Regions from separate parts of the Devosia beringensis genome, predicted to be linked through region 2. Evidence: predicted binding sites of a transcription regulator. Region 2 holds the regulator's gene; each other region holds the start of a gene.

Region 1 (10,662 bases), 1.7 Mb from region 2:
GCTAAGAATGCCAGCCATGAAGAAACGAATCATTATCCTGGGCATGGTTGTGCTCGCCGTCGTCGTCCTGTGGAGCGCTGCCTGGCTGGTGCTGTCCGGCATGGTCCGGCAGCAGATTGCGCTGCAGGCCGAGGCCGATGGAATAACATCGCCGCAGCTGACCTGCGGCATGCTGACGGTGGGCGGCTTCCCCTTCCGCTTTGACGCCGACTGTACACAGGCCCGCATCGTCAGCGGCGACGCGGTGATCGAGCTGCCCGGCCTGCGCGCCAGCGTGCTGGTCTATGCGCCCACCCATCTGCTGGCCTCCGCTCTGGGCCCGATGCAGGTGACCGATACCTTTACCGGCTCGCGCAACCAGCTCGACTGGTCGGCGCTGGCGGCCAGTATCCGCCTGAGCGACTGGCGCATCGCTCGCGCCTCAATCTCGGGCGAGAATCTGGTATGGGCTGATACGCTGCTGGGCAGTAGCACCATCGCCCAGGCCCCTTTGGCCGAACTGCACCTGTTCGACATTCCCGAGCAGCACGATCCCGATCGCCAGACCGCCGCTTTGGCGGGCTATCTGCGCACCAATGCGCTGGCCTATCCGGGCCTGACGCTGACCGACACCACGGCCGAGGTCCAGCTCGAGCTGACCGGCCTGCCCGACGATGTGCGCAACTGGGGCGCCCCCGACATGCTGATGGCGCTGCAGGCGGCCAATGGCCAGCTCAATGTGGTCTCGATCCACGGCACCGATGCCGATTCCACGCTCGACGCCAGCGGTGCGCTGGCGCTCGATCCGGCCGGGCAGATCGACGGCCAGATCACCATCACCTCGACGGGCGTCGCCGAACGCATCGGCCCGCTGCTCGAAGAACCCTGGCGCACCCTGGTGCTGGGCGCGCCGGCCGCTGATGGCAGCTTTGCCAATCAGCTCAATTTCCGCGATGGGGCCATCCTGTCCGGCCTCGTGCCCATCGCTGCCATCGGCCCGCTCTTTTAGACCTTGTCGTCAGACGCGGGCGCCGGCGGCGCCTCATGCGGCCGGCCGAAATCGGCCGCGGCGGTTTCCTGGCCCGCCGAGATGATCGAGCGGCGAATGGCGCGGGTGCGGGTGAACATGGCCTCAAGCGCCGGCCCGTCGCCGGTGCGCACCGCCCGCTGCAGCACCGAGAGATCCTCGGTAAATCGCCCCAGCATTTCGAGCACGGCATCGCGATTGGTGAGGAAGACGTCGCGCCACATCACCGGATCGGAGGCCGCGATGCGGGTGAAGTCGCGAAAGCCCGAGGCGGAGAACTTGATCACTTCCGACTGCGTGGCTGCCTCCAGATCGGCCACCGTGCCCACGATATTGTAGGCGACCAGATGGGGAATATGGCTGGTAATGGCCAGCACCATGTCGTGGTGGCCGGGCTCCATACATTCGACCTGGCTGCCCATGGCGCGCCAGAAGGCGGCCAGCTTTTCCGTCTCTGCCGCATCGACCTCGGGGCCGGGCGTCAGCACGCACCAACGCCCGGCAAACAGTTCCGGAAAACCCGCCGACGGGCCGGAATGCTCGGTGCCGGCAATGGGATGGGCCGGAATGAGATGGACGCCGGCGGGAATATAGGGCGCCAGCACCTTGACCACATGGCCCTTGACCGAGCCGACATCGGAAACGATGGCGCCGGGTTCGAGGAAGGGCGCGATGGATTTGATGACGCTCTCATAGGCGCCGACAGGCGTGCAGAGGATGACGAGATCGGCGCCGCGCACCGCCTCGGCAGCGTCGAGCGAATAGAGATCGCCCAGCCCGAGCGCGCGGGCCTCATCGAGCGTTTCCTGCTTGCGCGTGGCGATGGCGATGGTGTCGACCAGCCCCTGCCGACGGGCGGCCAGGGCAATCGAGGAGCCGATCAGGCCGATGCCGATCAGGGCGAGCTTGCGAAACTGGACACTCATGCGGTTTTGACCAATGCCTTGATGATGCCGACGACGCCACGCATGGCCTGTTCGGAGCCGATGGAAATGCGCAGACCATGGTCAATGCCATAGGAGGGCCCGATCTCGCGCACGATCAGCCCGCGTTCCATCAGGGCCGTAAAGGCCATGCGCGCATGCTCGGCATCGGGAAACAGCAGCATGACGAAATTGCCCTGGCTGGGCACGACATGGATGTGGTTGGAATCGAGTTCCTCGGTAATCCAGTCGCGCCACTGCGCATTATGCGCCTTGAGCCGGGCGGTGAATTCCACGTCACGCGTTGCCGCTGCCGCGGCCAGCTGGCCTGGGAGGTTGACATTGAACGGCCCGCGCACGCGGTTGATCACGTCCACCAGTTCGGGTGAACCAAACAGCCAGCCGATCCGCGCTGCCGCCAGACCCATCTTGGAGAAGGTGCGCACCATGACGACGTTTTTCGTCTCGGCGACCAGCGCCTGGCCGACGGCGAAATCCTCGGCCGTGACATATTCGGCATAGGCATTGTCGATGACCAGCAGGATGTCCGGGCGCAGGCCGGCATGCAGCCGCCGCACCTCCGCATCGCTAAGATAGGTGCCGGTGGGATTGTTCGGATTGGCCAGCCAGACGATCTTGGTGCGGGGCGTTACCGCCGCCAGCAGCAGGTCGACATCGGCGGTGTAATCGACCTCATCGACCATGACGATTGATGCGCCGGCCGCCTTGGTGATGATGGGATAGACCGAAAAGCCATAGCGGTTCATCACCGCCTCGTCGCCTGCGCCCAGATAGCACTGGGCGATCAGGTGCAGCAGGTCATCCGAGCCATTGCCGCAGACGATAAGGTCGGCATCGAGGCCATGCACTTCGGCCAGAGCCGTGCGCAGCAGGCGCGACGTGCCTTCCGGATAGATTTCCAGCTGTTCGGCCGCCGCGCGGAAGGCCTCAACGGCCTTGGGGCTGGCGCCCAAAGGCGATTCATTGGCCGAGAGCTTGACCGAATTGCTGCCGGCCGCGCCGGATTTGCCGGGCAGGTAGGGCGCAATATCGAGAATGCCGGGCTGGGGAATGGGTGCGCTATCGTCTGACATGATGCCATTTCTGGGCTGAAAAACCGCGCGGACCATAGTCAAACTACCAGGGCTTGGCAAAGCGCTTCTCGCTGATTGTACCCCTGCCCGATGGCGCGGCGCGACCCCTGCCGATTCCATGCCCCTGTCCCGCAACAGGACGGTCAACCGGCTTTATCATGAACGTGCCGCGTCTGCCGCCAGCCGGGCCGGGCAGGCAAACCACAAGGGCAAAGAAAAGTGCCGGCCCGGCGCGTTAACTTTTCCGTCACATTCGCCCTCGGCGCGCCAAAATTCACGCTTTGTTAGGGAAGCTGAACGGATTTGGCGCCTTTCGGGCGGCGATGACAACCGCATGAACCCGCTTGTGCCTGACGCGGGCAGCGACCCACCACAGCTAGCCGTGAACGAACCGGGATTCTGCTGAACACGCCGATTCGGTTCTGTTTCGTTCGCGCCTTGTTCTATTCCCGAACCGCATGGCAAAAAGGTCGCAATGACTGTCCTTTCTTGGGACAATGAAGGCACCCACTCGCAACTGTCGCGGGGACGCCCTACATTGAGGCCAAATGACCTTTGCGCCCGCCCAATCCGTCAAGGCGATCCTTGGCCCCACCAATACCGGCAAGACCTATTTTGCCATCGAGCGCATGCTGGCCCATCCCACCGGGATGATCGGCCTGCCGCTGCGTTTGCTGGCGCGCGAGGTTTATCAGCGCTGTGTCGAACGGGTCGGTGAACAGGCCGTGGCGCTGGTCACCGGCGAAGAGCGCATCGTGCCGGCCAAGCCGCGCTACTGGGTCTGCACGGTCGAGGCCATGCCCACCGATATCCGCGTCGATTGTCTGGCCATCGACGAGATCCAGACCGCCACCGATTTCGACCGCGGCCATGTCTTTACCGACCGCATCCTGCACGCCCGCGGCCTGCATGAGACGCTGCTGCTGGGCGCCGCCACCATGGCGCCGGTGATCCGCAAGCTGCTGCCCGACGCCCAGATCATCGATCGGCCGCGCTTCAGCCAGCTGGTCTATGCCGGCTCCAGGAAGATTTCCCGCCAGCCGCCCCGCTCGGCCATCGTCGCCTTTTCCGGCCGCCAGGTTTACGCCATTGCCGAGCTGATCCGGCGCGAGCGCGGCGGCGCGGCCGTGGTCATGGGCGCGCTCAGCCCCCGCACCCGCAATGCCCAGGTCGAGCTCTACCAGAATGGCGATGTCGATTTTCTCGTCGCCACCGATGCCATCGGCATGGGCCTCAACCTTGATATCCATCACGTCGCCTTTGCCGATGACAGCAAGTTCGACGGCCGCACCAGCCGGCCGCTGACCCCCGCCGAGCTCGGCCAGATCGCCGGTCGCGCCGGTCGGCATGCCCGCAACGGCACCTTTGGCGTCACTGCCGGCACCGAGGGATTCGACGAGGAAATGGTGATTGCGCTCGAAACCCACGATTTCGAGCCCATCAAAGTGCTGCAATGGCGCAACAACCGGCTGGATTATTCATCCATCCCGGCTTTGCTCAACAGCCTCGAAATGAGTTCGGACAGCCGCACGCTGACCCGGGTGCCAATCGCAACCGACCAGCGCGCGCTCGAATTTGTCGCCCGCAACGAGGCCGGCAAGCTGGCGCGCGGCCTCGATGGCGCCCGACTTTTGTGGGAATGCTGCCAAATCCCTGATTATCAGGGCATTTCACCCGCCAATCACGGCGAAATCGTTACCCATATTTACGCTGATCTGGTCAAGCGGGGTAAGGTGGACGCAGACTGGATTGCCGAGCAGGTCCGCTTTTGCGACAATGCCAGCGGCGACATCGATACTTTGAGCAACCGGATCAAGCAGATTCGGACATGGACCTTCGTCGCCAACCGCAAAAACTGGCTTGCAGACCCTTCACATTGGCGCGAAAAGACCCGAGACATTGAGGACCGGCTGAGTGATGCGCTGCACGAGCGCCTGACCCAGCGCTTCGTCGACCGGCGCACCAGCGTGTTGCTTCGTCACCTGAAAGACAAACGTATGGCATCTCCCGAGATCAATGAGCGCGGCGAAGTACGGCTGGAAGGCCATCTCATCGGCACGCTTGAAGGCTTCCGCTTTACCCTGGCCCGCAACGACGGCGATGCCGACATCAAGAATCTGCGCTCCGCCGCCGATCAGGTTGTCGCGCCCGAAATCCACCACCGGGCCGAACGCCTGGCGGGGGCGCCCAATGAGGAATTCGTGCTGGCCACCGATGGCCGCATGCGCTGGAAGGGCGACATCGTCGCCGAGCTGATCGAGGGCGACACGCTCTACCGGCCCCGCATCCTGATCCTGGCGGACGAGACGCTGACCGGCACCGACCTCGAACGCGTGCAGGATCGGCTGAGCCTCTGGCTGCGCCATCACGTCAACACCATTCTCGAGCCCGTCATGGCGCTCGAAGCCCCGGCCGATCTCGATGGCGCCGCGCGCGGCATCGGCTTCCAGCTGTTCGAGCATCTCGGGCTCATCCCCCGCAACCAGGTCGCTGACGAGGTCAAGAACCTCGACCAGGACGTGCGCGGCAAGATGCGCAAGCTGGGCATCAAGTTCGGCGCCTATCACATCTACCTGCCGCTCTCGCTCAAGCCCGCCCCGCGCGAACTGGCGCTGATCCTGTTTGCGCTCAAGAATGGCGGCGTGCGCCAGCCCGGCGTCACCGATATCCCCCACATCGTGCTGAGCGGCCGCACCAGCTTTGTCGTCGATCCCGAGGTCGACACCAGGCTCTATGAGATTGCCGGCTTCAAGGTGGCCGGCAAGCGCGCCGTCCGCGTCGATATCCTCGAGCGCCTGGCCGACATCATCCGGCCGCTGATCGCGCTCGATCCGACGCGGCACCAGGGCGAACTGCCCGCCGGCGCCGCCGAAGGCAATGGCTTCCGCGTCACCGTGGAAATGACCTCGCTGCTGGGTTGCTCGGGCGAAGACTTCGCCTCGATCCTCAATTCGCTGGGCTATCGCGTCAAACGTACGCTCAAGACGGCAGCGCCAGCGCCGGTTGAGCCCGTGGCAGCGACCCCGGCCGAAGCCAGCGCCGATGCGCCCGCACTTGAAGAGAGCCTGACCGAGGCCCCGGCCAGCACCGATGCCGCCGACGAGGCGCCAATCGAGGCTGTCATGGACGAGGCGACCCCCGCCCAGAGCATGGCCATGCCTGACACGACCATTGTCGAGGCCTCGCCCGCAACCGAGGCGACCACTGGCCAGACGGCACCGGTCGAGCCGGCTGCCCCGGCCGAGCCCGAATATGACGAAATCTGGTCGCCCAGCGGCAAGCGCCCCGAGGCCAAACGGCATGACGGCCGTCGTCGCCCCGAGGGCGAAGCACAGGCCAAGCGTCCCGAGCGCAATCGCTCGACCGCGCCCCGCCGGCCCGAGGGTGAAGTGCAGGACCTGACCAAGGCCCAGCATCTCAACCCCAAGCCGGCCAATACCCGCCCTGCCAATGCCCGGCCCGCCAATGCGCGGCCGGCCAAGCCCGATGCCCGCCCGCACAGCGAAAACCGCCGTCCGGACAGCCAGAAGGGCGAGCAGGCCCGGTTCCAGCAGCCGCGTGAGGAAAAGCGCGAAAAGGCTTTCGATCCCGATAGCCCCTTCGCCAAGCTGGCCGCCCTGCGCGACGGCAAGGCAAACTAGCAATTGGCAGGGCTTGTCGAGCCCGCCGCCCGCAAGGAGCGGCTCGACAAGTTCCTGTTCTTTGCGCGCGCCATCAAGTCGCGCACCCTGGCGCAGAAATACATTGAATCGGGCGCCGTTCGGGTCAATGCCGAACGCACCATCCGCAGCGACCTCAAGGTCGGTGCCGGCGATGTGCTGACCATGGCGCTGCATGAGCGCATCCTGGTCTGGCGCATCATCGATCCGGGCACCCGGCGCGGCCCTGCCAGCGAGGCCCAGACGCTCTACGAGGACCTGTCGCCGCCTACACTGCCCAGGGCCGAGCGATCCCCCTATGAGGCCGCCATCGCGCAACGCGACGACGGGGCGGGCCGCCCGACCAAGAAGGAACGGCGCGACACCGACCGGTTTCGCGGCGGGGATGACGAGCCCTGACAAATTTTGCTGCCTGCGCCACCCAACGCGCCAAACCCTGCCCCCTGCCAGCCTTGCAGCGCCCACAGAAAAAGTTTAGCAACGGAGCCGTTGAGACCTGCCGCGCCGCGCCAACCGCGCTGGCCCGGCTTCTGTTCGGGATGCCCGCCTAGATGACCTATATCGTCACCGACAACTGCATTGCCTGCAAGTACACCGATTGCGTCGAAGTCTGTCCGGTGGACTGCTTTTATGAGGGTGAGAACATGCTGGTGATCCACCCCGACGAGTGCATCGACTGTGGCGTCTGCGAGCCCGAATGCCCGGCCGAAGCCATCAAGCCCGATACCGAAAGCGGGCTCGACCACTGGCTCGAGGTCAATACCAAATTCGCCTCGCTCTGGCCCAACCTGACCGAGCGGCGCGATCCGCTGCCGCAGGCCAAGGAAAAGGACGGCGAGACCGGCAAGTTCGAGAAGTACTTCTCCGAGGCGCCTGGCGAAGGCGACTGAGATCTTCCGTCTGCCGCTTTGCCCAATACCCCAAACAAAAAACCCGACATCAGCCTGAGGCCGATGTCGGGTTTTTCAGTCTATGGCGTCGCTTGGCCTAGGCGCGGGCGCCCAGCGGCGGCAGCGGCCTGATCCTGCCCATCAGCAGGCGATAGGGCGCCAGCAAGAGGAGGGCGGCAAGGAACTTGACCAGGAAGTCGCCGGTCGCCAGCGAGGTCCAGAGCGGCACGTCGGGGCCCAGGCCCAGCCAGGGCGCCGGAAAGCCCAGCGACCCATCGGCAAGGCCGAACAGCGCGTCCACGCCGGCCAGCGCCGGCGCAAAGGCTACCGAGAAGAAGATCGTGGTATCGATCAGCGAACCGAACAGCGACCCCACCAGCGGCGGCAGGTACCAGGCCCTGGCCGCGCGCAGCCGCGAGAACACGGCGATATCGAGCAACTGCCCGACCAGGAAGGCCGTGGCCGAAGCCAGCGCAATGCGCTGCGTCGTTGCCGGACCGCCCTGGGGGTTCCAGGGCAGGGGCTGATAGCTGAGATAGAGCGAGACGCCCAGACCCACGGCAAAGCCCACCAGCACGACCAGGCGGGCACTGCGCGCGCCGTCAAACCGGTTGGTGAGATCGGTGATGAGGAAGGCAAAGGGGAAGGTGAAGGCGCCCCAGGTCAACAGGTCCGCCAGATTGACCGGGCCGAGCTGGGCCTGCAGCGGATAGAGCACGAGAATATTGGAGGCCGCGACGACAACGACCATGGCGGCAATAGCCGCCAGCAAGCGAGCTAGCATAACAATGCACCTCTAGAAGGCCGCCAACCGGCAAAAGACCGGGGCGGAATGTGCCGAGATTGGCACAAAAGAAAAACCGCGTGGAGCTGAACCCCACGCGGTCAATTCGTCACAAGGACAGAAGCTTACGCAGCCAGAGCGGCGCGCACTTCCTTCTTGATGCCCTGGGCCAGCGTCGACAGCGTGTCGTCGCTCTGCTTGAGCAGGAAAGCATCGAGCCCACCGCGGTGTTCAACCGAACGCAGGGCATAGGCGGTGATGCGCAGCTTGACGGGGCGGTTGAGCGCCTCCGAGATCAGCGTCACGTTCACCAGGTTCGGAAGGAACCGACGACGGGTACGATTGAGAGCGTGCGAAACGTTGTTGCCAACCAAAACGCCCTTGCCGGTAAGTTCACAGCGCCGTGCCATGGTCATCTATCCTGTTGCAAAAGGCCTCTGGTGCAGGGATCAATGCCCCGCATTGGGCCTGTAGTGTCTGAAATCTGAGGGCTCTTTAGAGAATATGGGCGGGCCCGTCAAGACAAAGGCCGCCTCAATCCGGCGCGAGCGGCTTGCAGAGGGCCGCGGCAAACGGCACTTTCAGACCTTACCCCGATTCGCGACCCCTTTGCAGAGACGCCCGCCCTTGACCCAGCCCCGTTTCGCCGTTCTCGCCGCACTGGCGCTGTTCGCCTGCCCGCCTGCGATCGCGGCCGAGGTCGATGCCACTGCCGGCTATGTACTGACCCTGGGCGGCATCAACATCGCCACCATGAATGTCGACCTGCGCGATGACGGCGCCCGCTTCGGCCTTGATCTCTCCGCCAATGTGGCCGGGCTCGGCGCCGTGGTTGCCAGTGGCACCGCCAAGGCCAGCGCCTCGGGCAGTTCGACCGGCAGCCGGCTGGCCGCCCAGGCCTTCACCCTGCAGACCCGCGCCAATGGCGAGACCTTCGACATCGACGTCACCTTTGCCGGTGGCGATGTCGGCTCCTTCAAGGTCGAGCCGCCCATCATCGACAATTATGACCGCGTGCCGCTCGAGCGCAAGCATCTGACCGGCGTCAGCGATTTCCTCTCCGCCTTCGTGCTCAAGGGCACCGCCCTCGACAAGAGCCTGTGCGACCGCGAGGTCGGCGTCTTTACCGGCGTCGAGCGCTTCAACCTCGTCATGCGCTATGCCGGCGATGACAATGCCACCTCGGCCCGCACCGGCTATCAGGGGCCGGTCGTGCTGTGTTCGGTCGACTACAATCCGATCTCGGGCCATTTCACCAGTTCCGAGATCACCAATTACCTGGCCGACAGCGACCGCATCATCGTCTGGTACGCCCCGCTGGGCGAGACGGGCTATTTCATCCCCTATCGCGTGCTGCTCGGCACCAATATGGGCGATCTGTCCATGGTCCTGACCGGCATGCGCTTTTAGCGCCGCGTCCCGCTTCGGGACGGTCAATTGCTGTTTTGATAATTTCGTCGATTTTTGCGCCCGCCCCGCCTGCCTGGGCCGGTTAACGCCCGCCCCGCGACGCCGCCTCGTCTGAGCAAGCTTGTCGCAACACCTGCCCGTTTTGGCCCGATCTTCATACTTTGTTCACCAGTATGAACGGGTAATGACCGGAATTTGGCCCATCCGCCGCCTCTCCCAGTCGACTAGTGCCTGCTGCGCCTTCGGCCCACCACATGCAGCCGTGAACAAAGCGGCATTCCCCGCAAAGCGCGATTCGCCCTCTGTTCGTTCTTGCTTTGGGTCAAGCCTGAAGGAAGCCGGCCCGGGCGGCGGCAAACTGTGCCGGAGCGGGACGCCCACTGGCCAGTGTCAGCCCTGCCGCGCCGTTGCGGCACTCATGCCGGGCACGCGGACGAATCGCTCCTCGCGCTTGCGCCGGGGAATGGCGGGAAAGGCCTGCTTGCGGGCGCGCACGCAGATCACCCCGCTCATGGCCGGCCCGAACAGCCGCCCCACCCGCTCGAACAGCCGCGTCGATTTCAGCACCAGCGGATGCTGGAAGGGCGGCAGGAACAGCCCGTCGCGCCAGGCAATCGGCACGAAGCTGTGGTCGCGCAGCAGCTTGTCGAGCTGGCTGCCCGAATAGGGATTGCCCTGCCCGAACGGGGTATTGTCGCGCTGGGCCCAGATCCCGCGGCGCCGCGGCACCACGAGGATCAATTCGCCATTGGGCGCCGTCACGCGCCAGAGCTCACGCATGAGTTCCTCGGCATCGGCCACATGCTCCATGGCATGCACGGCAATGGTGAGGTCGATCGCCGCATCGGTCAGCGGCATGTCGAGCGGATCGCACAGGACCGTATGCGACGGCCCCT
Region 2 (10,662 bases):
GTCTATGCCGAGCAATGGGTCGAGCCCGTTGCGGCGGCGCTGCTGGCCAACCGGGCCATCAAGGCCTGGGTGGTGCATTCAAGCGAAGGGCTGGATGAACTCTCGACCTCCGGCCCCAATTTTGTGGCCCAGATCGCCAATGGCGACCTGCGCAGCTTCGAACTGCATCCCGAACAGGTGGGCCTGTCGCTGACCGATCCCAGGGATCTGCTGGGTGGCGAGCCGGCCGACAATGCGGCCGCCATGCTGGCGCTGTTTGACGGCGCCCCGGGCGCCTATCGCGACACCGTGCTGCTCAATGCCGGCGCGGCCCTGCTGGTGGCCGACAGGGTGGGCAGCATCGAAGACGGCATTGCCCTGGCGCGCGACGCCATCGACAGCGGCAAGGCCAAAGACACACTCGCCCGCCTCGTGGCGGTATCGAACGGACAGCAGCAATGAGCGACATTCTCAAGCAGATCGAAATCTATAAGCGCGAGGAAATCGCCGCCGCCAAAGCCATGCGCCCCTGGGCCGAAGTGGTGGCGCAGGCGCATGACCAGACGCCGACCCGCGGCTTCCTCAAGGCGCTCAAGGCCAAGCGCGCCAATGACGAATTCGCCCTCATCGCCGAGGTCAAGAAGGCCAGCCCGTCCAAGGGCCTGATCCGGGCCGATTTCGATCCGGCCGCCATTGCCCGCGCCTATGAGCTGGGCGGCGCCGCCTGCCTCTCGGTGCTGACCGACCGGCCGAGCTTTCAGGGTTCGCCCCGCTTCCTCATTGAGGCCCGCGCCGCCGTCAGTCTGCCGGTGCTGCGCAAGGATTTCCTGTTCGAAACCTACCAGGTCGCCGAAGCCCGCGCCTGGGGCGCCGACTGTATCCTGATCATCCTGGCCGCCGTCGGCGACGACGTGGCCCGCTACCTGCTCGACGCTGCCGAGGAGTGGAAGATGGACGCGCTGGTGGAAGTGCATGACCAGCTCGAGCTCGATCGCGCTCTGGCCCTGGGCGCCACGTTCATCGGCATCAACAACCGCAACCTGCGCACCTTCGAGACGACGTTGGACACCTCGGTCAACCTGGCCGTGGGCGTGCCCAAGGGCACCTTCCTCGTCAGCGAGAGCGGCATCCTCGATCATGCCCATCTGCTCAAACTCAATACCGAAGCCGGCATCGGCACCTTCCTCGTCGGCGAAAGCCTGATGCGGCAGGACGATGTCGCCGCCGCCACCCGCGCGCTGCTGCACGGCGCCGTCGGGGCCCCCGCCTGATGGCGAGCGAACTCACCCATCTCAACGACAGGGGCGAGGCCCATATCGTTGATATCAGCCACAAGCCGGCGACGCGCCGCCGCGCCGTGGCGCAGGCTCGTCTGGTCGGCCAGCCCCACACCATTGCCACCATCATGGGTGGCGGGCTGAGCAAGGGCGACGCCCTGGCCGTGGCGCGCATTGCCGGCATCATGGCCGCCAAGAAGACCAGCGAGCTGATCCCGCTCTGCCACCCGATCGCCCTGACCAAGGTCGCCATCGAGATTTCCGAATTCGGTGAAGACGCCATCCTGATTCTGGCCAGCGCCGAAACCACCGGCCCCACCGGGGTGGAAATGGAGGCGCTGGTCGCCGCCTCGACCGCCGCGCTGACGCTCTACGACATGGCCAAGGCCATTGATCGCGCCATGGTGATCACCGATCTCTGCCTGCTGGAAAAATCCGGCGGCGCCTCCGGCGACTTCGTGCGCGCATGAGCCTGCTCCCGGTCGAGGACGCCATTGCCGCCATCCTGGCCCGTGTGCCGGCCCCGACCGGCGAAAGCGTCCCGCTGGCCGAGGCCGCCGGCCGGGTGCTGTTCGCGCCCATCGTGGCAACGCATGACCAGCCGCCCTTTGATGCCAGCGCCATGGACGGCTATGCCGTCCGTTCGGCCGATATCGTGCCAGACCATGCCCTCACCCTGATCGGCATGTCCCAGGCCGGCGCCGGCTTTGCCGGAGCGGTCAGTCCCGGCGAGACCGTGCGCATCTTCACCGGCGCGCCGGTGCCGGCCGGCGCCGATGCCGTGATCATGCAGGAAGACGCCACTGTTGATGGCCCCCTGGTGCGCTTCTCCAGCACCCCGCAGCCGGGGCGCAGCGTCAGGGCTAGGGGCAATGACTTCGCCACCGGCCAGATCCTCGTCGAGTCGGGCACGCGGTTAACGCCCATGCAGCTGGCCGTCGCCGCCGCGGCCAATGCAGCTGCCCTCACCGTCGCCAAACGTCCCCGCATTGCGCTGCTGGCCACCGGCGACGAACTCGAATTGCCCGGCACAGAGCTGGGGCCCGACCAGATCGTCGCCTCCAATAGTTTTGGTCTGGCCCCGCTGCTGGCGCCTTACGCCGATACCGTCACCGACCATGGCATTGCCCGCGACGACCGGGATCAGCTGCGGGCAAAGCTCGTTGCTATCTTTGCCGATGAGCCCGACATCCTGATCACCACCGGCGGCGCCAGCGTCGGCGATCATGACATCGTCCAGGAAATCCTGCTCGAGCTGGGCGTGACGCTCGATTTCTGGAAGATCAACATGCGCCCCGGCAAGCCGCTGATGTTCGGCACCCGCGGCAAGACGCTGGTCTTCGGCCTGCCGGGTAATCCAGTTTCGGCCATGGTCACCGCCATCGTCTTCATCAAGCCGGCTCTGCGCGCCTGGCTGGACCATGCCGAACCGGCCCAATGGCGCCTGCCTCTGGCTGCGCCGACCCCGGCCAACACGGCGCGCCGCCACTTCATGCGGGCGCAGCTGGTCCACACCGCTACCGGGCCCGTCCTCATGCCGATCGCCCAGACCGATAGCGGCCACACCGCCTCGCTGGCCCATGCCGACCTGCTGATCATCCAGCCGGAAAACGATCCCGGTCAGCCGGTCGGCGCCATGGCCGAGGCCCTGGTGATCGACGCCTTCTAGCCTCAGGCGAACAGCACGCCCGGATCGGACAGGCCGGAAATGCCATAGAGCAGGATCGAGCCGCCATCGGACAGCGCCAGCACGGTGGAATCGGCAACCATGTCGAAGTCGAAGTCGAAATCCGCCATCGATTCCAGCGTCAGGCCCGCGGCGAAGCGCAACCGGTCCTCGCCGGTGGCAAAATCGATAATCACGTCATTGCCGCAACCCGCGGCAAAGACGAAGACGTCGTCTCCCGTTTCGCCAAAGCATAGATCATCGCCCGCCCCGCCGCGGATGATGTCATTGCCGGTGCCGCCGACGAGCTGGTCATCGCCTTCCCCGCCATTGAGAATGTCGTTACCGGCATCACCCCAAAGCAGGTCATAGCCGGCCCCGCCGCGCAGCAGATCGGCGCCGTCATCGCCCGTCAGCAGGTCGTCGCCCTGCCCCCCGACCACCAGGTCATTGCCGGCGCCGCCGGCCAGCCGGTCCAGGTCGCGGCCTCCATAGATCATGTCGTCGCCGGCCTCGCCGGCCATCAGGTTGAAGCCGTTGCCGCCGCGGATCGTGTCATTGCCATTTTCGCCCAGCAGGACGTCGTCACCATTGCCACCGAAGATGAGGTCATCGCCATCACCACCTTCGATGAGGTCGCCGCCATTGCGGCCCGACAGCGTGTCATTGCCGCCTTGTCCATCGAGGAAGTCGCCGAAGAACGCGCCCGACAGCACGTCATCAAGCGGACCGCCGCCGGCAATCTCCACGCCGTCCAGAATGATCAGCGGCACATCGACCGCGATGCTGCCGCCGCCGGGCGCCTGCGCCGTCACGGTCACCTGCAGCAGCAAGGTGCCGGGGTCGGCCGCGCCCCCGTCGAAGGACAGCGTCAGTGTCGCCGGATCAAAATTCAGCCATTCCGGCAGCGGATTGCCATAGATGTCGGCGGTGAACACCGTCGCGTCCGGCAAAGCGGCGAACAGGCTGGCCGGCAGGACCAGGCTCATGCCCTGCGCCGAAAACGCCGGCACCGGCCGCGTCAGGTCGACTGTGGACGGGTCGCCGGGCTCGTTGCGTAATAGGGTCACTGGAGGAACATGGCTTTCGCCCTGCGCCAGCGAGCCGACCAGTACATCGATATCGCCATCGCCGTCGAAATCGCCACTGGCAACGCCAGTGCCAAAAGTCGCCCCGGCAAAACGCTGCACCTCCACGAAGACACCGTTACCGCTATTTTCAAGGACCACGGTGGGATACGCCGCCCAGGCCGCTGAAATAAGGTCGAGATCACCGTCTGCATCAAAGTCGGCGAGTTCAAGGCGGCCGGGGCCTTGCGCCAGGCGCTGCCCGCTATCGGTAAAGCTGCCCGATCCATCATTTAGAAATATCCGGTCGCCACTGCCGTTGCGTACGCGCGTGGCGATATCGATATCCCCGTCACCATCGACGTCGCCTGCGGCCCCAGCATCAAAGAGGTTTGTCATGTCCTCCGCGTCAGCAAAGGCAATCTGGCTCACAAATGAGCCGGAGCCGTCGTTGACATAAATGAGTTTGCTGTTGGACGAGTGGCTCGTCACGAAATCGAGGTCTCCGTCCCCGTCGAAGTCGGCCACGACGGCGTGGCGCGCACCGGAAATCGGCGCCTCCCAGCCCTGAATAAAGGCACCAGTTCCATCATTGCTGAACAGCCGCGTATGACTATCGCCCACCGATAGGATATCGACATCGCCATCGCCGTCGAAATCGCCGACCTCGACGCTGTAGCCGCTGTCCTCCTCAATCAGCAGCGCACCTTGGGTGAGATTGCCCATGCCGTCATTGAGCCAGATCGTGCCGGGATTGTGGGGGCTGCTGAACACCGCATCCATGTCGCCATCGCCGTCCAGATCGGCAAGCGCCACACTGATCGAATTGGCGTACAGGGAGGCGCCAGCAGTGAACGCGCCCGTGCCGTCATTGGTCAGTACTACCGCGCCACCTGTGGCGACGACAGCGTCCAGATCGCCATCGCCGTCCATGTCGGCAACGGCGATGTCAGCTGCGTTGCCAGTTCCGGCAATGGTCCCCGCATTGTCGAAGTGCCAGCCCGTCTCGACTGGCGGCGCAAAGACCACGGCCCGACCAAAGTTTACAATGCCAAAGTTCAATCTCGCCCCCGCGATAGACTTGCCGTATTCACCTCCCATATGCCGACAACAGAACACAGTCTGTCAATGCTCTGTTAATACAATACTGGCCGCTGGATCGGCGCCCTGCCGCGAAGCAATGCGCAGTCACACCTCACAACTGCCGCCCGGATATCCCTGCAATACAGGCGTGGAACGGATGACTTGCAGAACACAACCGGAACACCTATAGTCGTTCTGTCTATGTTCCGATTCTAATCCCGAGGGGCCCATGCTCACGCGCAAACAACACGAGCTGTTGATGTTCATCCACGAACGGATGAAGGAAAGCGGCATTCCGCCCTCCTTCGACGAGATGAAGGATGCGCTGGATCTGGCCTCCAAATCGGGCATCCATCGCCTGATCACCGCCCTCGAGGAGCGCGGCTTTATCCGTCGCCTGCCCAACCGGGCCCGGGCGCTCGAAGTGCTCAAGCTCCCCGATTCCATGAACCCCTCGCTGGGCGGCCGCAAGGCGCGCTTCGAGCCTTCGGTGATCGAGGGCAATCTGGGCAAGGTAGCCAGCCCCCCTTCGCGCATATCAGCGGCCGAGGACTATGCCAGGCCGATCGCCATTCCGGTCATGGGCCGTATCGCGGCCGGTACGCCCATCGAAGCGATCCAGAACCATTCTCACACCATCATGGTCCCGCCCGAAATGTTGGGCAGCGGCGAGCATTACGCGCTCGAAGTGCGCGGCGATTCGATGATCGATGCCGGTATTTTCGATGGCGACACCGTCTTGATTAAGAAGCAGGACGCGGCCAGCACCGGCGAGATCATCGTGGCTCTCGTGGATGATGAAGAAGCCACCCTCAAGCGCTTGCGTCGCAAGGGTAATACCGTGGCGCTCGAAGCCGCCAACCCGGCCTATGAGACCCGCATCTTCCCGCCCGACCGGGTCAAGATCCAGGGTCGCCTGGTCGGCTTGTTGCGCAAGTACTGATGGCAGCGATCGGCCCCGAAGGCGTCATGGAACGCTACGGGTCGCTGATCAACGAGCACCGGTTCGAGGTCTTGCTGCCGTTGATTGCCCCGGACGCGGTGTTCTGGTTCAACGACGGATCGCATGCCGGCATAACGGCGATTGCCCAGGCCTTTGAATCGGTTTGGGCGGTTCTGCGTGACGAAAGCTATTGGCTGGAAGATCTGCATTGGTTGGCCCGGGATGACCGGGCCGCCGCGTGCATCTACCGCTTTTGTTGGACCGCCACGATCAATGGCCGGGCCGCATCTGGCAGCGGCAGGGGCACGACGGTGCTGCAGTGCCGCGCTCAGGCTTGGCAGATCGTGCATGAGCATTTGAGCGCGGCGCCGGGGTAAGGCATGCCTGAGGGCTGGTTTGACCGCCCTACCCAGCCGTCTTGAACAGCAGCCTTGTCTCCCATTTTGCCGGGTCCGGTTCGGCCGACGGGTCGGTTTCGTAGATTTCGAGGCGACAGGCGAAATGGTCGCCATCGCCTTTTTCCACCACATCCCAGGCAATGCCGCGCTCCTTGGCCCAGCCGATCAGCATGGCGGTGGCGTCATAGAGTCCGTCATAATGACCGGTATGGGTCATGGCCGCATATTTGCCTGCCGGCAATTCGCCGAACTTGATCGCGCCGTCCGGCGCCGCGACCCGGTCGACCGGGACGCCGACCTCGATATCGAGCGTCCTGGCCATGTCGATGCGGCGATAGTTGAAGAACGGCGCCGCAATGGGCGCGACGCCGAGCTTGGCCAGCCCGGCAAACAGCGCCGGAAAGCCTTCATCGGCGGCCTTTTTCATCTCCGCCATGGTGACGGTGAAATCGATATAGGCATAGGGCCTTGCGGCCTGGTCTTGGATGATCGGGGTGGTCAGCACGATGGGCTCCTCTCACTTCTGCTGCGACAGTCTTCTGCCGCTCCCGCACGCTGGGGCGTGGCAGTGTGAGGACGACGATCAGCAGGAGTGGGATTCGACAGGCTCGGAAGAGCGAGCGGCGATCAGTCGCGCGCGTCGGGCGGCGGGATATCGGTGCTGGTCTTGCACTCCACCAGCCACACATCATAGACGGCGTGGTCCACGGCATTGAGCGCCGGGCTGTCGGCAAACATCCAGCCGGTAAAGATGCGCTTGGACGTGCCGGTCAGACTGCGCTGGTCGACCTCGAGAAAGGCCGACACGCGCTGCGCTTCGGTGACGGGGTGGCTGTAGCAGGCGCGCGGGGTGATCTCGAGCGCGCCGAACAACACCGTCTCGTCAATATAGACATCAAAGCGGGTGATGCGGCCGGTGATCTTGTCGAGCCCGGCAAAGGCCGCAACCGGATTGGCAATCGGCTGCGCCATGGCCGAACCGATATGGCCGGCACTAGCCAATGCCGTCAGCGCGAGCAGCGCCGCGGCACGGCGCAGGATAAAGGTGAGATGGCGCAAGGCGCCCGCTCTATTCAGGCGACCAGGCGTCATAGTCCCCGGTGACGCGCGGGCGCTCGCCCTTGTTGAGCAGGCTGCCATCGGGGCGATAGGCTTCCGCCGTACCGGTCAGGTTTTCCTGGTGCGGCAGTTCCCAGCTCTTGGCCACGTAATTGGCCTTGGTGGGGACCACGTCGGTGCGGTGATGCATCCAGCCATGCCAGCCATTGCCGATGGTGGAGGCGTCGGCTGGACCGGCATAGGTTACATAGCGCCGGTCGGCTTTCTTGTCCTGATAGTACTGGTTGCCGAACTCGTCGCTGCCGACATAGTCGCCGAAGCGCCAGATCCACAGGCGGGTGCCCCAGGTCTGACCACCCCACCAGGAGAAGATTTCACTCAGGAACTGCTTGATACCCGATTTTGCCACTTGTCGATTCCGCCGTCGGAGCTTTGCGTTGGGCCGGGTGTACCATGGGTTCGACACGCGGCCTAGTCTCGGGCGGGCTTTTCGGCGCGCCAAATTGACCTTCTGGTGCCGCTTTTGCCGCCCGGCAATGCACCAGGCGCGCCCCTGCCCTGCATACTGCATCTGGGTGGCCGCGCGCGGGGGCAGCCACAAGCGCTGGTGTGTCCCTCGCCGACAATTTTTCGGCGAATTTTCTGCGCTTGACAGGATTTGCGGTCGCCTGATTCTGGGTTTTTGAGCTATGGTTAACCAGTTATGACCGCCTGATGACAGAGGCCGGAAGCATGAGGAATCACGGCGCTTTAGCGCGGCTTTCTGGCCTCACATATCGGGCCCTCATGTGACACTGCTTGATGGGTAAATAGAGCCGGGCAAGAGCCGGAAAATCTTGCACTTTGTCCCCGCTATCCACATATTGAGCCTACTAGTGGTTGTCCCGGTGACCCATCGCACCACTAGACCTTGTGATTTCTTGCGTTGACGCGTGGTTTGAATCGGCAGATGTTTTGATCCAGGCCCGCAGCACCGACTGCCGGGGGCCAAGTCCCCTGCTCGGAGCGCTGGCATCAGACCGGCGCCATTCGGGGGCACAGGCATGTTTGTCGAGCCCGGCCACGGGCTCGGTTGGTGACGCGTCAAAACAGATTTGGGTTTGAAGCCGGGTTTTTCGGCTCGCGGGCATCTGCCCGTTACATTGGGGACTAAGACGACTATGCGCATTGAACGCCGGTTCACGACTGCCAATCAGGACCGCTATGCCGGTCTGCAATTCCGCTCGGCCACCAGCGAGATTCGCAATCCCGATGGCTCTGTCGTTTTCAAGCTCGAAGACATTGCCGTGCCCGCTTCCTGGAGTCAGGTGGCGGCCGATATCATTGCCCAGAAATATTTCCGCAAGGCCGGCGTCGCCAAGGCGCTCAAGAAGGTCGAGGAAAATTCCGTCCCATCCTGGCTGTGGCGCTCCGTCCCTGACGAAGCTGCGCTCGCCAAGCTGCCCGAGAATGAGCGCTACGGTTCGGAAATGGACAGCCGCCAGGTCTTCGATCGCCTGGCCGGCACCTGGACCTATTGGGGCTGGAAGGGCGGTTATTTTGACTCTGAAGAAGATGCAAAAACCTTCTTTGACGAACTCGCCTTCATGCTGGCCAGCCAGCGCGTCGCGCCGAACTCGCCCCAGTGGTTCAATACCGGCCTGTTCTGGGCCTATGGCATTGATGGCCCCGGCCAGGGCCATTTCTATGTCGACCCCTTCACCCACAAGCTGGTGAGCTCCAAGAGCTCCTACGAGCATCCCCAGCCGCATGCCTGCTTCATCCAGTCGGTCAGCGATGACCTGGTCAATGAAAACGGCATCATGGACCTCTGGGTCCGCGAAGCCCGTCTGTTCAAGTATGGTTCGGGCACCGGCACCAATTTCTCCGCTCTGCGCGGCTCGGGCGAACGCCTCTCCGGCGGCGGCAAGTCAAGCGGCCTGATGAGCTTCCTCAAGATCGGCGACCGTGCAGCGGGCGCCATCAAGTCGGGTGGCACGACCCGTCGCGCCGCCAAGATGGTGGTGCTGGACATTGATCATCCAGATGTCGAGGAATACATCAACTGGAAGGTGAAAGAGGAGCAGAAGGTTGCCGCTCTCGTCACCGGCTCCAAGGTTGTCTCAAAACACCTCAAGTTGATCATGAAGGCTGCCGTCAACTGCGAAGGCAGTGGCGACGACTGCTTTGACGTCTCCATGAACCCTGCCCTCAAGCGCGAAGTCCGCGCTGCCAAGAAGGCCCTGGTGCCGGAGAACTACATCTTCCGCGTCATCCAGTTCGCCAAGCAGGGCTACACCAATATCGAATTCCCGGTCTACGACACCGATTGGGACAGCGAAGCCTATCTGACCGTCTCGGGCCAGAACTCGAACAATTCCGTGCGCGTCACCGATGATTTCCTGCGCGCCGTCGAAGGCGATGGCGACTGGGATCTCAAAGCCCGCCAGTCCGGCAAGGTCACCAAGACGCTCAAGGCCCGCGATCTCTGGGAACAGGTCGGTTACGCCGCCTGGGCCTCGGCCGATCCCGGCATCCAGTATCACACCACCATCAACGAGTGGCACACCTCGCCAGAAGCCGGTCCGATCAATGCATCGAACCCCTGCTCGGAATATATGTTCCTCGACGACACCGCCTGCAACCTGGCCTCGGTCAACCTGCTGCCCTATCGCAATGCCGATGGCTCCTTCGACACATCGTCCTATGAGCACACCGTGCGCCTCTGGACCATCGTGCTCGAAATCTCGGTGATGATGGCCCAGTTCCCCAGCCGCGCCATTGCCGAACGCTCGTTCGAATACCGTACCCTCGGCATCGGCTACGCCAATATCGGCGGCTTCCTGATGACCTCGGGCATTCCTTATGACAGCAAGGAAGGCCGCGCCATTGCCGGCGCCGTCACCGCCATAATGACCGGCGTCTCCTATGCCACCTCGGCCGAAATGGCCAAGGAGCTGGGCCCGTTCAAGGATTACAAGCGCAATGCCAAGCACATGCTGCGCGTCATCCGCAACCATCGCAATGCCGCCCATGGCCATGCCGAGGGCTATGAAAACCTCTCGATCAAGCCGGTGCCGCTCGACCACGCCTCGCTGATCGACGCGGCGCTCAGCGAACGCGCCAAGCTCGCCTGGGACAATGCCCTGGCGCTCGGCGAAAAGCATGGCTACCGCAATGCCCAGGTCTCGGTGATCGCCCCAACCGGCAC
Region 3 (10,662 bases), 570 kb from region 2:
ACGGCGGCGATCATGGCTTCGTCGAGTCCAGCCGGGGTTTCCCAGCCGACGCGCTGGTGCTGCGTGCCGACGGGCGGGCGCGGATTGTCGGTCATGGGGTCAGGCCTCGCGAATGACGTAGCTGCAGCGACGGCCGCCCGAGACGATATGCTCGGTACGGGTAACCTCGGCCGTGGGGCCGAGGACGGCACGAAAGACCTCGAGCTCGGCGCGGCAGAAGCCCTGGCAGGCGGTGGCGGCGGCGCAGATGGGGCAGTGGTTTTCCAGCAGCAGCAGCGAGCCATCGTCCTGCTGGTGCCATTCGGCCATATAGCCCTCTTGGCTGCGCAGGTCGGCGAGGCAGGCGACGCGGTCGCTCAGGACGGTGGCATCGGCCATGGCGGCTTCATAGGCGGTGCGCGTGGCGGCTTCGCGAGTGGCGATGACGCTATCGAGGGCGCCCTCGCCCAGCGTGGTGCGGACAATGTCGAGCAGCTGCACGGTGAGCGCGGCATGGGTATCGGGGAAACGGGCCTGGGCGGCGGCGGTCAGCGCCCAGAGCTGGGTCGGCCGGCCGACGCCGCGCGCCTCGCTGGTGGCGATGACGAGACCGGTCTCGGCCAGGCGGGCCAACTGCTGGCGGGCTGCCTCCCCGGAGGTACCCAGGGCCGTGCCGATGGCCGACGCCGACAGCGTGCCATGCATCTTGAGCAGCATGAGCACACGCTCGGCCGGGTTGCGGGGCGACCAGGCCGAATTGTCCAAGGAGCGGCTTGACATATCAGACGCAAGGGTTTTCAAAGTCATGACTTGGAATTTAACCGGCATGACCGCCAAACGCAAGTGTGGCGCCGTGCCCAACGCTGGAGAACCCTGATGGCTTTCGAACTCCCCGCTTTGCCCTATGCCACTTCCGCCCTCACCGACCGCGGCATGGGCCAGGAAACCCTGGAACTGCATCACGGCAAGCACCACCAGGCCTATGTGACGGCGCTGAACGGTTTCGTCGAGAAGAACCCAGATCTACAGGGCAAGTCGCTCGAAGAGATCGTGCTGTTTGCCAAGGACAAGCCGGACCTGGCGCCGGTGTTCAACAATGCCGGGCAGCACTGGAACCACATCCACTTCTGGAATGCGCTGTCGCCAAAGGGCGGCCAGCTGGGCGGCAAGCTCGAAGCCAAGATCGTCGCGGATTTCGGCTCGGTCGCAGCCTTCAAGGACGCGTTCAAGACGGCGGCGACCACGCAGTTCGGCTCGGGCTGGGCCTGGCTGGTGCTGGGTACGGACGGCAAGCTCAAGACGGCCAAGACGCCCAATGGCAGCAATCCGCTCGCCACCGGCGAGGGCAAGCCGCTGCTCGGGCTCGACGTGTGGGAGCACAGCTATTATCTCGATTTCCGCAATCGCCGGCCGGACTATGTGAGCAATTTCCTCGATACGCTGGCCAATTATGACTTCGCCGAAGCCAATCTGGGCTAGGCCAATCGACGTTGCCGGCGCTGCTCCAGGGAGCGGCGCCCGCAGGTCCACTAGATCAGGCTGGTCATGGACCCCGGCGCGGGCCTAGATTGCTGCAGGTGCGCAAGGCCATGGCCAGCACCCCACACGATACTCCGCCCGCTGTCGCGACAGTCCGGAGAAGGAATATGACTACACTCATGGCCGATTTTGACCTTCCCGACAGCATGAAGCTGCGCCCGCCCCGCCACCCGCTGGTGGGCAATGCCGAATTTCGCGCCGCCATGGCGGCCATGGCCGCCACTGTCAGCGTGGTGACGGCACAGCGCGGCGACGAGCGCATCGGGCGCACCGTGACCTCGATGCTGTCGCTGGCGATGGATCCGCCGACCATTCTGGTGTCGATCGACATCATGAGCCGGCTGGCCGATATCATCGCCAAGACCAATGGCTTTTCGCTGGTTATGCTGGCCGATGACCAGCAGGCGGTGGGCAATGCCTTTGCCGGCGGCCTGCCGGCAGCCGAGCGGTTCAGCGTGGGCGACTGGTCGAGCTGGCCGTCGGGGCATCCAATGCTGGCCGGCGCGGTGACGGCGCTGGACTGCGAGGTGATCGGGGCCATCGAGACGGGCACGCATGTGCTGTTTGCCGGGGCCATCATCGAGGCCGAGACCATTACCAGCCGCTCACCCCTGCTCTGGCAGCGGCACCATTATCACCGACTGGGCGGGCTCGACTGAGGGTCCGATTGCTGGCAGGCTGCACAAAAGCTTGCCGATAATGCCGCTTCGGCGCGGCGATGAGAGGTTCCGGGATCGCCCGGAAAGAGCGCGTGCCAAAATTCTACTTTCACTACCGCACCGATGACGAACTGATCGAGGACAAGACCGGGAGCGAGCTGCCGGACCTGGAAGCAGCCGAGCACAATGCCGCGGCTTTGGCCAAGGCGATCGTCGAACGCGCCGCCAGCAAGGGCGACGATACGCGGGTGCCGCGCTCGATCGAGATTACCGACGCGGCGGGCGAGGAAGTGCTCTATCTGGTATTCTGGGCCGGTCCGAAGCTGGGTGAAGACCCGGGGTCAGCCATGGACCCCGGCACGACGGTGCATTGACGGCAGACAGTAAATCAGGCGTGGCCGGTGACCGTGACGATCAGCACGAGGGATGCGGCCAGACCGGCATAGGCGAGAAACTTTGTGGTGTAGGTCAGAAACTTGGGCATGTTGGACATGTGAGGTTCCTACTCGCATCGCATGCCTAACACTACCACAGTGGTCGTGTATTGCAAGCGATGCCGATGGCCGCCAAACGGGCCCGGGAGAAACGCTTTGCTCGAATTGACGGCAAATCGGGAAAAACCACGCCGTTCTCATGCCCGAGCCGGCCCAAGCGCAACTTCATTCCAGAACCTTACCGGAGCCTTAATGCCGACACGGCGTCATCGGGGTTTGGTTTTGGCCTGATATTGGCCAAAGGCATGGCAGACAGGGGCGCGGACGGGCCCTAGAGTGGACGCGAAGCTGAGGAGTCGCCGGATGAATGTGGTACTAGCCAATCGCCCTGTCCTGCTGGAACGCGCCGCGGCGCTGGCAAGCGAGGACGCCGGCTTTGCCCAGTTCTTCCGGGCGGCCGTGCTGGCCACCGACAGCGAGGACCTGTCGCGGCAGGCGCCGGACCGGTTCGAGGCCATCCTGCGGCAGTCCTACGCGCATCTGCAGGCCTATGACGGCGCCGGCAGCCGCCTGAGCGTGACGCCGCCGGCCCAGCCGGGCGATCCGCTGGTGCTCGACATTGTCTCGCCGGACATGCCCTTCATTGTCGATAGCGCGCTGGCCGCGCTGCGGGCTGCCGGCGGCACGGTGCGGCTGTTTGCCCATCCGGTGGTGCGGCAGGCCAATGGGCAGGCGCTCAGCGTGCTGCATATCCACAGCGACCCGGTCAGCGACGTGCCGGCGCTGGTAGCGGAAATCGACAGCACGATGGGGGACGTGGCCCGGGCCGTGCAGGGCTGGCAGCCCATGCTGGAGCGGCTGCGCCGCAGCATTGCCGAGCTGGGCCGGCTCAAAGCCAGCCAGATCGATGAATCGCTGCGCTTTCTCGACTGGCTGGCCGAGCACAATTTTACGTTCCTGGGGATGCGGGAATATCGCATTGCCGGCGACGCGCTGGTGCCGGTGGCCGGCAGCGGGCTGGGCATGCTGACCGACCCCGAGGTCAAGGTGCTGCGCAGCGGGCCGACCTTTGTGGAATCAACGCCGCAGCACGCCGCCTTCATCGCTTCGGCCGAACCGCTGCTGGTGACCAAGGCCAATGTGCGGGCGCGGGTTCACCGGCGCCAGCACATGGATTATGTGGGCATCAAGATCTATGACGGCGCCGACCAGGCGGTGGGCGAGCTGCGCATTGTGGGCCTGTTCACGGCGCAGGCGCTGGCGACGCCGCATACCGACGTGCCGATCATAAGGCGCAAGATTGCCGAGGTGATGCGCAAATCGGGCGTGGACCCGATCGGCCATGACGGCCGTGCGCTGCTGAGCGCGCTCGACTCCTATCCGCGCGACGAGTTGTTCCAGATCGGCGTCGACCAGCTGTTCGAATTCGCCACCGCCATTGCCGCACTTTACGACCGGCCGCGCGTGCGGGTGCTGCCGCGCATCGATCGGTTCGACAATTTCGTCTCCATCCTGGTCTATGTGCCGCGCGACCGCTATGACGGCGCCGCCCGCGAGCGCATCACGGCCTATCTGGCCGAGGTCTATGACGGCCGCGTCTCGGCCTTTTATCCGCACTTCCCCGAGGGGGAACTGGTGCGGGTGCATGCCATTATCGGCCGGGTGGGCGGGAAAACGCCACAGCCCAGCCGCCATGAGCTCGAAGCCCGGGTCGATGCGCTGACCAGCAATTTCGGCGACCTGCTGATGGCCACGGCCGAGGATCCGGCGACAATCAGCGACTACCGCATGGCGTTTTCGGCGGCCTACCAGTCGCGCAATTCTGCCGAGGTCGCGCATGGCGATATCGCCGTGTTGCGGGAACTGGGCGACAGCACCCGGGTCGCGATCAAGCTGCGCGAGCGCGTGGGGGGCGACGGGGCGCTGGGGCTCAAATTCTACCACCGCGAGCACGCCATTCCGCTGAGTGACCGGGTGCCGATGATCGAGGCCTTCGGCTTCCGCGTGATCGACGAGCGCACCTATACGATCAACCCGCGTGACGGGGTGACGCGCTATCTGCATGACATGGTGCTGGCGACCGCCGATGGCAGTTTTTTTGACATTGCGACCAATGGCAAGGCCGTGGAAGACGGCCTGCTGGCGGTGTGGGACGGGAAGGCCGAGAGCGACCAGCTCAATACGCTGGTGAGCCGAACCGCGCTGGGATGGACCGATGCCGCTCTGCTGCGGGCGCTGTCGCGCTATCTGCGACAGATCGGGATTTCCTATTCGCAGCGCTATATCGCCCAGGTGCTTGTGAACCAGCCGGCGGCGGCCGAAGGGCTGGTCGCCCTGTTCAATGCGCTGCACGATCCGGCCGAGAGTGACCGCGCGGCCAAGGCCGATGCGGCAAGGGCACGGATCGAAGCGGCGCTGGATGCCATGACCTCGCTGGACGAGGACACCATCGTGCGCCGCTACCTCAACCTGATGGAAGCGGCGGTGCGCAGCAATGCGTTCCAGCGCGATGGGCAGGGCAATCGCCTGCCGGCACTGGCGATCAAGTTCGACAGCGGCAGGGTGGACGGCATGGTGGCGCCGCGGCCCTATCGCGAGATTTCGGTCTATTCGCCGCGGGTCGAAGGCATCCATATGCGCTTTGGCGCGATTGCCCGCGGCGGGCTGCGCTGGTCGGACCGGCCGGAGGATTTCCGCACCGAGGTGCTGGGCCTGGTCAAGGCGCAGCAGGTCAAGAATGCCGTGATCGTGCCGGTCGGCGCCAAGGGCGGTTTCGTGCCCAAGCGCCTGGTGGCGGGGATGCCGCGCGAGGCGTTCCAGGCTGAGGGCGTGGCCAGCTACAAGATCTTTGTGGGGGCACTGCTCGACGTCACCGACAACCTGGTCGAGGGTGCCGTGGTGCCGCCGCGCGACATGGTGCGGTGCGATGGCGACGACCCCTATCTGGTGGTGGCCGCCGACAAGGGCACGGCGACCTTCTCGGACACGGCCAATGGCATTGCCACCGGCCGGGGCTACTGGCTGGGCGACGCCTTCGCCTCGGGCGGCTCGGCCGGCTATGATCACAAGAAGATGGGCATCACCGCGCGCGGCGGCTGGGAGGCGGTAAAGCGCCACTTCCGCGAAATGGACCGCGACATCCAGACCGAGCCCTTCACCGTGGCCGGCGTCGGCGACATGAGCGGTGACGTGTTCGGCAATGGTATGCTGCTCAGCCCGCAGACGCGGCTGGTAGCGGCCTTCGACCACCGCGACATCTTCATCGATCCGACGCCCGACGCGTCCACGAGCCTGGCGGAGCGGCTGCGGCTGTTCGCCCTGCCCCGCTCGAGCTGGCAGGATTACAATACGGCGCTGATTTCGCGCGGCGGCGGGGTGTTTTCGCGCAGCCTCAAAGCCATTCCGCTGACGCCCGAGATGAAGACCCTGCTTGGCCTGACCGTGGACAGCGCCACGCCGAGCGCAGTGATGACGGCGATCTTGAAGGCCGATGTCGACCTGCTGTGGTTCGGCGGCATCGGCACCTATATCCGCTCGGCGCTCGAAACCAATGCCGAGGTGGGCGACCGCGCCAATGACGGCATCCGCATCACCGGCACGGAAGTGCGCGCCAAGGTGGTGGGCGAAGGCGCCAATCTGGGGGTAACGCAGCGCGGGCGCGTGGACTATGCGCTCAAGGGCGGGCGCATCAATACCGACGCCATCGACAATTCGGCCGGGGTGAATTCGAGCGATCTCGAGGTCAATATCAAGATCGCGGTGGCGCCGCTGCTGGCCGACGGCACGCTGGATATCACGGCGCGCAATGCGTTCCTCGTGACCATGACCGACGAGGTGGCCGCGCTCTGCCTGCGCAACAACTATCTGCAGGGACTGGCGATCTCGCTGGCCGAGCGGGCGGGCCTGGCCGAACTGCCCGACCATCGCGAGCTGATCGCGGGGCTCGAAGTACGCGGCCTGCTGGACCGGACGGTGGAATTTTTGCCCAGCGAGACGGTGCTGGACACGCGCGCCACGACCGGCAAGGGACTGGTGCGGCCGGAGCTGGCAGTGATCCTGGCTTATGCCAAGCTGGTGCTCTATGCCGACCTGCTGGACGGGCATGACATGGACGACGTCTATCTGGCGGGTGAGCTCTATCGCTATTTCCCCGATACGCTGCACCGGGTTTATCCCGAGGCGGTGACACGGCACCGGCTGAAGCGCGAAGTCATCGCCACCGTGCTGGCCAATGCCATGATCAATCGCGGCGGCCCGGCCTTTGTCAGCGAGCTGACGGCGGCGACCAGCGCCAGCCCGGGGGAAGTGGCGCTGGCCTATGCCGCCACGCGCGACGCCTATGGGCTGACCGATCTCAATGCCGCGATCGACACGCTGGATACCGCGGTGGATGGCGCAGTGCAGCTAGGGCTTTATGCCGAGGTCATGGCACTGCTGCGGCAGGAGAGCCTGTGGTTCCTGCGCAATGCCGATGTGACGCAGGGGCTGAGCGGGCTGGTGGCCCGGCACGGGGCCGGCGTCACCGCCCTGCGCGCGATGATCGCCCATACCCTGCCCGCCTCGCTGGCCGAAGGTGTCGCGGCGACAGCGCAGGCGCTGGTGGACAAGGGCGTGCCCGAGACCATAGCGGAGCGCATCGCCGAGCTGCCGGTGCTGGGCTATGCCAGCGATATCGTGCTGGTGAGCGAGCGGGCCGGCGTTGCCGTGGGCGATGGCGCGGCGGCGTTTTTCGGGGTGTTCGAGGCGTTCTGGCTCTGGCCGGTGATCGCCCAGAGCCGGGCCCTGCTGCTCAACGACCGGTTCGACCGCATGGCGCTGGACCGGGCGCTGGCCAATCTCATGCGGGCGCAGCGCGACCTGACGGCCGATGTGCTCAAGGCCGCAGGCGCCACGGTGACCGCCAAGCTGGCGGACTGGCAGGCGCGGAACGCAGCGGGGATCGCGCGGACGGCCACGGCAGTGGCCGAACTGACGCAGGGCTCGCTGACCGTGTCGCGGCTGACGGTGGCGGCCGGGTTGATGGCCGATCTGGCGCAGGAATAGCCCGGACTCGCCCTGCCCCATCATGCCGGGGCGGGGCCGGCCTGGCCCTTCACGGCTTGCGAACAAAAGCAGAATAGACTCTTTTGGACCGGCAACCCAAAGGTGCCGATTCGTGCTTGCCAGCCCCCATTATCTTGACGTGCTCAACCCGGAGCAGCGCCGCGCCGTCGAGCATGGCACGGGCGAGGCGGCGCCCGGTCCGCTGCTGGTGATTGCCGGCGCCGGATCGGGCAAGACAAATACGCTGGCGCATCGGGTGGCGCATCTGATCGTGCAGGGCGCCGACCCCAGACGCATCCTGCTGATGACGTTTTCGCGGCGGGCGGCCATCGAGATGAGCCGGCGGGTGGAGCGCATTGCGGGCCAGGTGCTGGGCACCAGCGCCGGGACGGTGACTGACGCGCTGAGCTGGGCCGGGACCTTTCATGGCATCGGCGCGCGGCTGCTGCGCGAGCATTCCAGCCAGATCGGGTTGGACCCGGCCTTTACCATCCATGACCGCGAGGATTCGGCCGACCTGATGAACCTGGTGCGGCATGAGCTCAAACTCTCCGAGGCCAAGAGCCGCTTTCCCACCAAGGGCACGTGCCTTTCCATCTATTCGCGAGTGGTCAATGCGCAGGACGAGCTGGACGCGGTGCTCAAGGCCAGCTTTCCTTGGTGCGCCATGTGGGGTGCGGAGTTGCGCGAACTGTTCAGTGGCTATGTTGCGGCCAAGCAGAGCCAGAACGTGCTCGATTACGACGACCTGCTGCTCTACTGGGCCGGGATGATGGCCGAGCCGGCCATGGCGGCCGAGGTGGCGGCGCGCTTCGACCATGTCCTGGTCGATGAATATCAGGACACCAACAAGCTGCAATCCTCGGTGCTGCTGGCGCTGCGGCCGCAGGGGCATGGGCTGACGGTGGTAGGCGACGATGCGCAATCGATCTATTCGTTTCGGGCCGCGACGGTGCGCAATATCCTCGACTTTCCCGATGCCTTCACGCCGCCGGCCGCCATCGTGACGCTGGACCGCAATTACCGATCGACGCAGCCGATCTTGAGCGCGGCCAATGCGGTGATCGAGCTGGCCAGCGAGCGCTTTACCAAAAACCTGTGGACCGAGCGGCAGTCGGACGCCAAGCCGCTGCTGGTGACGGTGCGCGACGAGGCAGACCAGGCGCGCTATGTGGTGCACAAGGTGCTCGAGGCCCGCGAGGCCGGCATGACGCTCAAGAGCCAGGCGGTGCTGTTCCGCACATCGAGCCATGCCGGGCCGCTCGAAATCGAGCTGACGCGGCGCAATATCCCTTTCGTCAAATTCGGCGGGCTCAAATTCCTCGACGCGGCCCATATCAAGGACCTGCTGGCGGTGCTGCGCTGGGCGGAAAATCCGCGCGACCGGGTGGCGGGCTTTCGCGTGCTGCAATTGCTGCCAGGTGTCGGACCGGGCACGGCCGGACGGGTGCTGGACGCCATGGCCAGCGGGCCGGACCCGATCTGGGCGCTGGGGGAAATCCCGGTGCCGCCGCGGGCCGGCGAAAGCTGGGCTGGACTGGTTGAATTGATGAGGCGGCTGGCGCGGCGCGATGCCGGCTGGCCGGTGGAACTGGGCTATGCGCGGCTCTGGTATGAGCCGCTGCTGGAGCAGGCCTATGACGACGCCATGGTGCGGGTGCAGGACATTATCCAGCTCGAGCAGATCGCCGGGGGCTATCCGAGCCGCGAGCGCTTCCTGACCGAGCTGACGCTGGATCCGCCGGACGCCACCAGCGATCAGGCGGGCGTGCCGCTGCTGGACGAGGATTATCTCATCCTCTCGACCATCCATTCGGCCAAGGGGCAGGAATGGAAGGCGGTGCATGTGCTCAATGTGGTGGATGGCTGCATGCCGTCGGACCTGGGCACCGGCTCGACGCATGAACTGGAGGAGGAGCGGCGGCTGCTTTATGTGGCGATGACGCGGGCGCGCGACGAACTCAACCTGATCGTGCCGCAGCGGTTTTTCGTGACGCAGCAGGCCAAGCATGGCGACCGGCACCTTTATGCGCAGCGCAGCCGGTTCATTCCGCGCGCCATGGTGGGGCTGTTCGAGGATATATTGTGGCCGCCGGTGAGCCCGGCGCATATCGAGGGCCTGTCGCCGGCGCCGGTGCGGATGGATATTTCGGCGCAGATGCGGGGCATGTGGAAGTGACCCCATGCCAAAGTCGGATTGTGTAGCGGCCCGGGATGGGGAGAGTGAGGGCGTCCTTCTTCCATACAAAGAGCCGCTCATGACCACCCTTTCCGACTGGCTTGCTGCCCAGAATGTTGATCAAGGCCTGGCCTCGGTGATGACCACGATGGCGGCGGCGAGCGTCGAGATTGCCGGCGTGCTGCGGCAGGCGGCGATTACCGGGCAGACCGGGCTGGCCGGGCAGACCAATGTGCAGGGCGAGGACCAGAAGGCCCTCGACGTGATCTCAAACCACATTGTTTTGAATCACATAGGGCAGAACCCGCACATCTCGATTCTGATCTCCGAGGAACTGGACGAGCCGGTTCATCTGCAGAATCAGGGCGCCTATCTGGTGGCGACCGATCCGCTCGATGGCTCGTCGAACCTGGACGTCAATGTCACGGTGGGGACGATCTTTTCCATTCTCGATGCGCGCAAGGGGCTGCTGCAGCCCGGATCGGCGCAGCTGGGCGCGGGATACGCGGCCTATGGGCCGGCAACGAGCTTTGTCATTACCTTTGGGCCGGTAGCGGCGGCGTTCACGCTGGATGAGACCGGCGTGTTCGTGCTGACGACGGCGCAGCTCGGCGTGCCGGCCGCCTCGGCCGAATATGCCATTAACACGGCGCGGGAGCGGCTGTGGGACAGGGCAACCAAGGGCTATGTCGCCGAGAATGTGGCCGGGGAAACCGGGCCGGCCGGCAAGCGCTACAATATGCGCTGGGTCGGCTCGATGGTGGCCGATGTGCACCGGATTTTGATGCGGGGCGGGATATTCATGTATCCGCTCGACAGCGAGAACGCG

What was found. The regulator LexA, encoded in region 2, represses DNA repair genes until DNA is damaged. The targets are predictions, from matches to a motif close to TGTTCNNNNTGTGTTCNG.
Region 1: a site for LexA is predicted at 3,452-3,469, ahead of GDR53_RS10275 (helicase-related protein). Genes of this name have one in related genera too.
Region 3: a site for LexA is predicted at 7,713-7,730, ahead of GDR53_RS01910 (ATP-dependent helicase). Genes of this name have one in related genera too.

What each region holds. Positions count from the first base shown of each region.
Region 1 is NZ_CP045422.1:2,095,567-2,106,228, reverse strand. Features, by position in the region: gene GDR53_RS10290 (DUF2125 domain-containing protein) at 17-988, shown strand; gene GDR53_RS10285 (prephenate/arogenate dehydrogenase family protein) at 985-1,932, opposite strand; gene GDR53_RS10280 (pyridoxal phosphate-dependent aminotransferase) at 1,929-3,023, opposite strand; gene GDR53_RS10275 (helicase-related protein) at 3,572-6,664, shown strand; gene GDR53_RS10270 (RNA-binding S4 domain-containing protein) at 6,668-7,081, shown strand; gene fdxA (ferredoxin FdxA) at 7,234-7,572, shown strand; gene GDR53_RS10260 (queuosine precursor transporter) at 7,670-8,356, opposite strand; gene rpmB (50S ribosomal protein L28) at 8,482-8,766, opposite strand; gene GDR53_RS10250 (DUF3108 domain-containing protein) at 8,984-9,766, shown strand; gene GDR53_RS10245 (class I SAM-dependent methyltransferase) at 10,157-10,662, opposite strand, start outside.
Region 2 is NZ_CP045422.1:3,844,328-3,854,989, reverse strand. Features, by position in the region: gene trpD (anthranilate phosphoribosyltransferase) at 1-441, shown strand, start outside; gene trpC (indole-3-glycerol phosphate synthase TrpC) at 438-1,250, shown strand; gene moaC (cyclic pyranopterin monophosphate synthase MoaC) at 1,250-1,726, shown strand; gene GDR53_RS18730 (molybdopterin molybdotransferase MoeA) at 1,723-2,925, shown strand; gene GDR53_RS18725 (FG-GAP-like repeat-containing protein) at 2,928-5,051, opposite strand; gene lexA (transcriptional repressor LexA) at 5,302-6,015, shown strand; gene GDR53_RS18715 (YybH family protein) at 6,015-6,392, shown strand; gene GDR53_RS18710 (GyrI-like domain-containing protein) at 6,421-6,918, opposite strand; gene GDR53_RS18705 (DUF2155 domain-containing protein) at 7,041-7,472, opposite strand; gene GDR53_RS18700 (NADH:ubiquinone oxidoreductase subunit NDUFA12) at 7,483-7,881, opposite strand; gene GDR53_RS18695 (vitamin B12-dependent ribonucleotide reductase) at 8,633-10,662, shown strand, end outside.
Region 3 is NZ_CP045422.1:369,318-379,979, forward strand. Features, by position in the region: gene GDR53_RS01880 (group III truncated hemoglobin) at 1-95, opposite strand, end outside; gene GDR53_RS01885 (helix-turn-helix transcriptional regulator) at 100-759, opposite strand; gene GDR53_RS01890 (superoxide dismutase) at 856-1,458, shown strand; gene GDR53_RS01895 (flavin reductase family protein) at 1,626-2,177, shown strand; gene GDR53_RS01900 (DUF6894 family protein) at 2,270-2,551, shown strand; gene GDR53_RS01905 (NAD-glutamate dehydrogenase) at 2,975-7,654, shown strand; gene GDR53_RS01910 (ATP-dependent helicase) at 7,767-9,833, shown strand; gene GDR53_RS01915 (class 1 fructose-bisphosphatase) at 9,913-10,662, shown strand, end outside.